Regions from separate parts of the Devosia sp. GW821-FHT12F11 genome, predicted to be linked through region 1. Evidence: predicted binding sites of a transcription regulator. Region 1 holds the regulator's gene; the other holds the start of a gene.

Region 1 (4,489 bases):
ATAGGCAGCGACGGCCGCGGTGGCGCGCAATGCCACATCCGCGGCGGACATGCCGGGTTTGAAAATGTAGGTGCCGAGACCGAAGCCGGCGCAGCCGGCGGCGAAGTACTCGGTGAAATTATCGGGATTGGCGCCCCCGACGGCGTAGAGCGGAATGTCTGATGGCAGTACGGCCTTCATCGCCTTGATGCCCTTGGGGCCCAGCACTTCGGCCGGGAAGAACTTGAGGCCCGTGGCGCCAGAGCGGATGGCAGTGAAAGCGTCGGTGGGCGAGAACACGCCCGGATACGAGGTCATGCCGCGCTCGATCGTGGCGCCGATCACGGCCGGATTGGTGTCTGGCGAGACGACGAACTGGCCGCCGGCATCAGCAACGGCGTCGACATCGGCGCGGCTCAGCACGGTGCCGGCGCCGATCAGCGCGCGGCCCTCGAACACTTTTGCGGCGTCCTCGATGGAGCGCAGCGCCTCCGGCGAGTTCAGCGGCACCTCGATCATGGTGATGCCGGCGAGCACCAGGGCGTCGCAGACTTCGAGGGTTTCGGGAGGGGTGATGCCGCGAAGGATCGCGATGATGTGGCGGTGGGTCATGGTCTATGCCTGTCTTGCAGCCTTGAGGCCGGCGAGGGTGGCGTCGGTTGCATCGATGATGCGGGTGCTGGCGCCCAGCCGGGCGAAAGCCATCTGGTAGAGCCCGCAAAGGCCGACGCTGCCGACCAATGGGATCTCGGCTTCGCCGATCCAGTCGCGCTGGCCGCCGATCTCGGCGCCGATGAGCAACCCCGAGAGGAAACCGGCGCACCACGGTGCACTGCGTCCTGAGAGGAGCGAACCGGCGCGAACCTTGAACAGCGTGGCAGTCAGCCGCTCGGGACGTTCCAACCCCTGATCGAGGCCGGCTTCGAAGCCGCGCTCCCGGTCTTCGCCCTCGAGTTCGCCACCCAGCGAGTGACGCAGCACCGAGTGGGTGCGCAGCAGTTCGAAGATCTCGCCGGTCATGGCGCTCGAGAAGCGCTCCAGCCTGGTGCCGCAGAGCAGCGCCCATTTGCTGTGGGTGCCGGGCATCACCGCCAGGCCGGAGAACCCCGGGAGCAACGACGACAGGCCCAGCAACTGGGTTTCCTCGCCGCGCATCACGTCTTCGGCGCCGACATCACGCAGGCAGACGCCGGGAAGAATGCGGGGGGTTAGCGGGCCGGGCATGTCGGGCGCCACCGCGCCCTGTGCAAGGCGGCCGAGCTCGGCCGGGGCGTCGAGATAGGGGGCCTCGATCCAGCCTTGCCGGGCACCGGCCATGCCGCAGATCAGCACGTCTTCGATGTCCTCGGCGACACCGCTGAGCAGCGAGGTCAGCACATCGGGGTACTGTTCGCGGCTGAGGCGACCCATGCCATCCGGCGACGAGCGCGCGAAGGCGATCTCGCCGCCGGCGTCGATGCCCCATGCGCGCAGATTGGAAGTGCCCCAATCAACGGCAACCCATTCGACCTCTGCTGCCAAAACCTTCTCCCTGGCGCTGCATGTTTGCTGCGCACCGCCATGCCGCTAAAGCGCGATCGGGAAGGTTGTCCACTCTCCTGGTACGATCGCGACGGCCATTTGCATGGCGGCGCTGCCTGAAGACACCTGAGGCCTCCTGTGGCGGCGCGGACCGTACCGTCTTTGCCGGGCCGACCCTAGTGCAATAATCGGCCGGCCAATCTGTTTTCCCAAGAAAGGACCGCGGTTTCATAAGAAAGCAGCGCAGCTTCAAAGAAAAAGGGCCGGCAAGCTGCCGACCCAAGGACCCAGTTGGCGGAGGGGTCAGTAAATCAGTACTTGCGCAGCAGGCCGACCAGCCGGCCCTGCACCTTGACCCGGTCGGGCGGGAAGATACGGGTCTCGTAGGCCGGGTTGGCCGCTTCGAGCGCAACGGAATTGCCGCGACGGCGGAGCCGCTTCAGGGTCGCTTCCTCGTCATCGACAAGGGCGACGACGATCTCGCCGGTCGAAGCCGCGTCCTGCTTCTTGATCAGCACGGTATCGCCATCGAAGATGCCGGCGTCGATCATCGAGTCACCGCGCACTTCGAGTGCATAGTGCTCGCCTGGCCCGAGCATTTCGGGTGGCACCATGATGGTATGGCTGTGGGTCTGGATCGCTTCGATCGGCGTGCCCGCTGCGATGCGGCCCATCACCGGGATGGTCACGGCCCGGTAGGAGTCGGCGTTGACCACGGGCGCCGATGGGCGCGCCGGAGGTGTTGCCACCTTGCCGAGGTTGCCTTCGATGACCGAGGGCTCGAAGCGAGCCTTGCGGCCGCCGAGTGACGGGTTCATCGAATCCGGCAGCTTGATCACTTCGAGCGCCCGGGCCCGGTTGGGCAGGCGCCGGATGAAGCCGCGCTCTTCGAGCGCAGTGATCAGCCGATGGATACCGGACTTGCTCCTCAGGTCGAGCGCGTCCTTCATCTCATCAAACGAGGGCGGGATACCGGACTCCTTCATCCGCTCGTGGATGAACATCAGCAGTTCGTGTTGCTTGCGCGTCAGCATGGGCGGCTCCGTGAGCAGAATCGGAACAAAGACTGAACGTGTTATACGTGTTCCAGTTATGTTCTGCAATCGAGCGGTGAATATTGCGTTACGAGCCCGCCGATTTGGGGGCTTTTGTCCTCGTGAGAGCTGTTGGCAAGAAGGGCTCCCAGCACTCGGACCGGTGACCGCGGACGGTCTGCCGGTCCGCGGCCGTCGCTATTTCGCGACCTTGTAGCTTGCCGCCACCATCAGCATGGCGGCAGAGAGCAGTACGAAGGCGAAGGGCAGAGTGGCAAGGTGCGCTACGAACCCGATCAGTGCGGGACCGGCGAGCAGACCGAGATAGCCCAGCGTACTGACTGCGGTGATCGCGAGGCCGGGCGACATGTCCCTGGTGCGACCGGCAGCCGAGAACAGCACCGGCACGAGGTTGGAGGCGCCGACGCCGACGAGGAAGTAGCCGACGAGGCCGGCATGGGCTGAGGGAACCAGCAGCACCACGGCAAAGCCGATGGCGCCGATCAAGCCGCCAAGCACGATGACGCGCCGCTCGCCCAGCGCCATCCGGATACGATCGCCGGCGAGCCGTCCGCCGGTCATCGCTACCGCGAACGCGGCATAGCCGAGCCCGGCGAGACCGATATCGGCGCCGCGGACCGAGGTCAGGAACACCGCGCTCCAGTCGAGCACCGATCCCTCAGCGAGGAAGGTCAAGAGGCACAGGATGCCGAGCAGCAGCACGCCGCCCTTGGGCAGAACGAACAGCGGCGACTTCTCCTGCCCATTGTCGCCATAGGGCAGCAGCCCGCCCAGCGACAAGCCAACCAGCAGCAGCGACACGACGCTGACGGCGATAGCCGCCACCAGCGGCGACAGGCCGCCCAGCGCCAGCAAGGCGCTCATGCCACCGGCCCCGGCGATGCCGCCGAGGCTGAACAGGCCGTGGAAGCCGGACATCATCGGTCGGCCGCTGTCGCGCTCGACCCTCACCGCCTGGATGTTCATCGCCACGTCGACGGTGCCCAGCGAGGCGCCGAACACGGCGATGGCGACCGCCATGCTGAGCCAGCTGTCGGCGATAGCGAGGAACGGGAAAGCCCCGATCATGATGATCGAGGCGACGGCGATCACGGCGCGGCAGCCCCACTTGGCAGTCAGGATGCCGGTGATCGGCATGGCGAGAATCGAGCCCAGCCCCAGGCACAGCAGCAAGAGCCCGAGCGCGCCTTCGTCGAGCCCGAGGCGGAGTTTGGCCAGCGGCACCAGTGGGGCGAAGCCAGCCATGACGATGCCGACAACGAGGAAGATCACCCGGGTGGCGATCTGCTCGCGGCGAGCAGATGGGAGGCGGTGAGTGGCGATCGTGGTGGCGGTCACGGCGGAGATCCAGTGCGGCTTGAAATCAGGTGGCGTGGTGGACGGTGGTGCCTTGCGTCGCGAAGTCCTCGAGCAGGCCGGGATCGGCGTCGCCTTCGACCACCAGGTGGGTCAGCGCCTCGGGCCTCGCGATCCGGAACGGCGCAGCGAGGCCAAGCTTGTCGGCGGTCGCGGCGACCACCAGGGCGCGGCTCTGCATCACCATGGCACGCTTCACTTCGGCCTCGACGGCATCGAGGGCGGAGACCCCGAACGTCAGGTCGATGGCGCAAGTCCCGAGGAACACCAGATCGGCGTAGATGGCCTCGATTGCCTCGACCGTGGTGTTGCCGCTGACGCTGCCCAGTTCGCCGTTGTAGATGCCGCCGAGCATGATGATGGTGACGTGCTCGTGGTCAGCGAGCGCCGCGGCGATGGCAGGTGCGTTGGTGACGACCGTCAGCTCCATGCTGCGGGGAATGGCGCGGGCGATGGCGTAGTTGGTGCTGCCGGCGTCGATGAACACGGTGTGCCGCGGCTGCAGCAGCTTCACGGCTTCAGCCGCCAGCCGGGTCTTGGCATCGGCATCTTTCTCCACCCGGGCCGAGATCGGCAGC
Region 2 (4,489 bases), on a different contig from region 1:
CGGAAATTGCGCTGCGGACGCTCGGACTTTTCCGCCTCGGCGGCGCCTTCCGCCCCCTCGACACGCGGGCCGCGGCTGCGGGCACCGCCGTGGCGCGGATTGTCGGGGCGGCGACCAGCGGGGAACCAGACCTCGTCGAACTCGGGCTCGGCCGGCTTGTCCGCCTCGGCCGGCGCCGGTGCACCCAGATCCGTGGTGGCGGTTTCGATGGCAGCGGCCTCTGCCTCGACCGCCACGGCAGTTTCGACCGCCGGGGCCGCGCCCTCGACCGCCTCGGCGGCCGCAGCGTTGAGCACTGCGTCGACGGCATCGGCAACCGCGGGATCGGCCGGCGCGGCGGTCGTCACGGTCTCTGTTGTCTCGATGGTCTCGATGGTCTCGATCGTTTCGGTGGTCTCAGTCGTCTCCGCCATCGGCGCTGCCGCGACCTTGGGGGTGCGGCGGACGCGGTAGCCGAGCGAGTTGAGGATCGAGGCAAAGTCCTCGCCGGCGGTACCGAGCAGCGAGGTCATCTCGACGGTGACGCGGAAGCCATTGCCTTCGGCAGCGCCCGGAGGCAGCTCGCCCTGGTGAGTCACCGGGTTCAGCGCGATCAGCGGCCGGATGATATCGGCGAGCCGCTCGAGGATATCGACGCGCACGGCGCGGCGCCCGGCGACCTTGAAGCCGGCGAGCTCATAGAGCTTCACGTTCACTTCGGGGTCGATGAGGAACGAGGTGCGGCCCGACAGCACGATCTGCGGCAGCTCGGCGACGCCGGGCTGGCGGACGCCGCCGTGCTTCAGCGCATAGAGGATCAGCGCCAGCTCGCGCGGCGCCGGCTTCAGGCTCTGCGGCACGTAGATATGGTAGGCGCCGAACTTGACGCCGAGCTTGCGCAGCTTGCCGCGCACGTCCTGGTCGAGACCCTTGACCTCTTCGGCCACGGCGCTGCGCGGCAGGATGCCGAGGTTCTCGTACAGCCGATAGGCGACGCCGCGGGCGGCGCCCTCGAGATCGGCCGGCGCTTCGAGCGACAGCACGCTTTCGAGCTGGGTGTTGACCAGGTGGCGGAGCCACAGGTTCAGCCGGTCCTGCACGCGCTCGAGATCGGGGCCGGTGAGGCTCTCATCGGCAAGGATGATGAGGCGCGGGGTGAACAGCTGTTCGCCCTCGACCAGATTGGCGATCACCTGGCCGCGCCAGCGCACATAGCCGTCGGTGGCGAGCACCAGTTCTTCGTTAGGCGCGCCGGCGACACGCTCGGCGCGTTTGGCGATTTCAGGCGCCACGACCTGCGCGGCGGCCGCCGCTACGCCCTTGGCATCGCCACCTTCCGACCGGGCCAAGGTGAAGCGGAAGCCCTCGATGGAGCCAATCAGGTGGCCTTCGAGGCTCACCTCGCCGCGGTCGTTAATTTCAGGCGATACCATATGCTTGTCTCTCAGGTGGCGCATAAGCACCGAAGTGCGACGATCGACGAAACGTTGAGTGAGACGCTCGTGCAGGGCGTCGCTCAGTCGATCTTCAATGTCCCGGGTCTTTTCGCGCCAATATGCGGGGTCTTCAAGCCAGTTCTTGCGGTTGGCGACAAAGGTCCATGTCCGGATCTGCTTGATCCGATTGGAAAGCGTATCAATGTCGCCTGTCACATTGTCGCAGAACCGCACCTGCTCGGCAATCCAGTCGGCATCGACATGGCGGTGGCGGGTGAGGTCGAGATAGATGCGGGTGATGATCTCGCCATGCTGGGCCGGCGAGATATCGCGGTAGTCCGGGATGCCGCAGCACTCCCACAACAGCCGCACCGCCGCCTCGCCTTTCGCCGCGACGCCGGCCTCGTTGCGGGCGACGAACTCCAGCGCATGCTGGTCGGTGGCGATGGGGACGCGGGTCAGGCCCCTGAGCGTGGGCGTCTGATCGAGGCTATGTCGCAGGTCCTCGATCGAAGCGAAATCCAGCTCGGCGTTGCGCCATTGCACCACCCGGATCGGCTCGAAATCGTGGGTCTCGAGGCGCTTGACCAGTTCCTCGTCGAAATCGGGGGCGTGGCCGGTGACCCCGAAGGTGCCGTTGTGCATGTGGCGGCCGGCGCGGCCGGCGATCTGGCCGAACTCGGCCGGGGTCAGCTGCCGGCTCTGGTGGCCGTCGAACTTGTGGTCGTCGGCAAAGGCGACGTGGTGCACGTCGAGGTTGAGGCCCATGCCGATGGCATCGGTGGCGACGAGGAAATCGACATCGCCGTTCTGGTACAGGTCGACCTGGGCGTTGCGGGTGCGGGGCGACAGTGCCCCCATCACCACGGCGGCGCCACCGCGCTCGCGCCGGATCAGCTCGGCGATGGCGTAGACCTGGGTGGCCGAGAAGGCGACGATGGCCGAGCGCTTGGGCTGGCGGGAGATCTTCTTCGAACCGGCGTAGAGCAACTCCGAAAAGCGCGGGCGCTGGATGATCTCGGCGTCCGGCAGCAGGGCGCGGATCAGCGGCGTCATGGTGGCGGCGCCGAGCAGCAGGGTTTCGCTGATGCCGCGTGCATGCAGCAGGCGATTGGTGAAGACGTGGCCGCGATCGAAATCGGTCGCCACCTGGATTTCGTCGATGGCGATGCATTCGACCGGCACGTCGAGCGGCATGGCCTCGACCGTGCACACCCAGTAGCGGGGCTTCGCCGGAACGATCCGCTCCTCGCCGGTGACCAGCGCCACGTGCTGGGCGCCGATCCGGTCGACCACCTTGTGGTAGACCTCGCGGGCCAGCAGCCGCAGGGGCAGGCCGATCATCCCCGAGCGGTGCGCCAGCATCCGTTCGATGGCAAAGAAGGTCTTGCCGGTGTTGGTGGGCCCAAGGATCGCCTTGAGCGAGGAGGCGGAAGCGGGAGTCATCGCGCCCTATTTAGGTGATCGAAAGCCAACAAACGAGTGTCTCGTCGCGAAACAAAAGAGCGGCAGCACCCGGGTCGGCATTAACCATTGGTACAAACGAAGAACAAACCGGAAAGGAATCGGTTGCGACTCGGAAATCCGTGTTTGTTCACTACAGCATATGGTGGGTGGTTTGGTCAGCGACCCGCTAGCGCCACGGCTTTCCTGTGGCACTGGGCGCAATCCCCGGAAATCGCGTTCAGGAAGGTTTCCAAGGGGTTAATTTCGGGCGGTTCGGGGCTCGAATCGGTCAAGTGTGAACGAGGCGTAAAGCCTTTGCCCGCAAAGAATTTTATCGGCTTCACGGCTTGGGTGCCTGAACAGTGGCTGCTCACGCTGCCGCGTTGGCAAAATAGCCGTTGACCGTCCCGGAATGACACGCGGATTTTGGTAACGTCCGGTTAACCATGATTTCCGCCGCCCGGCCGGCAACCCCGCTTGGAGGCGTGCCGGCACGAGGGACCACGGGTCTGTTGCCGGTGGTCCGGGGCGCGGAAGTCGGGGCGGATCAGCTCCGCTGACCGCGGGATCAGCTCCGCTGACCGCGGGATCAGCTCTGCTGACCGCGGGATCAGCACTCGGCGACGAGCGGGACCCAGTTGCTCTGGATCGGCGTGCCGGCGACGACGACGCGGTATTCGGCGTCGACCGGGTTGTTGATCACCAGGTTCTGGGTGTAGCTGCCCATGACGATGCCGTTGGCGCCTTTGACCGTGGTGACGGAATAGGGACCGCCGACGGCGCCGCCCTTCTTCACCACGAGGATGTTGATGGTGCCGGGCTTGTTGGTCTCGACCCAGGCGGTCAGCTTGCCATTGCCCGGGCAGATGTTGTTGGGCGGCGAGATGATGCCGAGCTGGATGCTGGTCGGCACGAGCTTGCCCGGGCCGGGGGTGGCGATCTTCAGGTCGAGGGCACTGGCGGCGCCAGCGAGCGCGACCGTAGTGGCGAGAGCGGCGATGCCGAGTTTCACGATAGTCTTCAATTCCTCCTTGGCGCGAGCCTTGGAGGAGAAAATGCCGTCGCGCGCTTGAACGCGTGCTGAGGCAAGGGTTTAGCTGACGTTCATCGCCTGGGTCTTCGATTTGGTCGCGCTTTCGAACCGGAAAAGTCTGCAACTTTTCCTGAAAGCGCTCCGCGGGCGGCGTGGCTATTCGGCGAGTTCGGTCAGCACCACCGAAAGGTCACCGGCTTCGGTGGTCACCAGCGCCCGGTAGGGAATGTAGTAGCCGGTTGCCTTGAGCGGCGCGTACCAGACGAGGATGCGCTCGTTTTTGGCGAGATAGGTGGTGATCTCGTTGTTGGTATAGTGCCCGGAAATCGGGGTGTAGTGCATCGAGCACAGCACCAGCGGCCCCTGGTAGCCGGTGCGCTTCGACGTCGCGGTGTCGTCCTTGATATATTTGAGGCTCAGGTTGAAGCGCTCGACACCGGTGAAGATCGGCATCTGCCGGTTGCACAACTGCTGGTCGAGCGCCGCGCCCTTCAGGACGAACGGCGCCAGCATGTCGTTGGCAGTGGTGAGGTGCTTCCGCTCAATTGCCACGCGGTCGATATTGTTGACGATCGGCGGGGCGACCTTGAACGTA

The links. The regulator LexA, encoded in region 1, represses DNA repair genes until DNA is damaged. The targets are predictions, from matches to a motif close to TGTTCNNNNTGTGTTCNG.
Region 2: AC1ROK_RS19960 (helicase-related protein) is a predicted target of LexA. The motif match lies at 2,950-2,967, and genes of this name have one in related genera.

The regions. Positions count from the first base shown of each region.
Region 1 is NZ_JBXAPX010000009.1:126,029-130,517, forward strand. Features, by position in the region: gene AC1ROK_RS23885 (2-dehydro-3-deoxy-6-phosphogalactonate aldolase) at 1-591, opposite strand, end outside; gene AC1ROK_RS23890 (2-dehydro-3-deoxygalactonokinase) at 595-1,500, opposite strand; gene lexA (transcriptional repressor LexA) at 1,812-2,534, opposite strand; gene AC1ROK_RS23900 (MFS transporter) at 2,733-3,893, opposite strand; gene AC1ROK_RS23905 (DeoR/GlpR family DNA-binding transcription regulator) at 3,919-4,489, opposite strand, start outside.
Region 2 is NZ_JBXAPX010000007.1:59,613-64,101, reverse strand. Features, by position in the region: gene AC1ROK_RS19960 (helicase-related protein) at 1-2,861, opposite strand, end outside; gene AC1ROK_RS19955 (hypothetical protein) at 3,472-3,885, opposite strand; gene AC1ROK_RS19950 (DUF3108 domain-containing protein) at 4,051-4,489, opposite strand, start outside.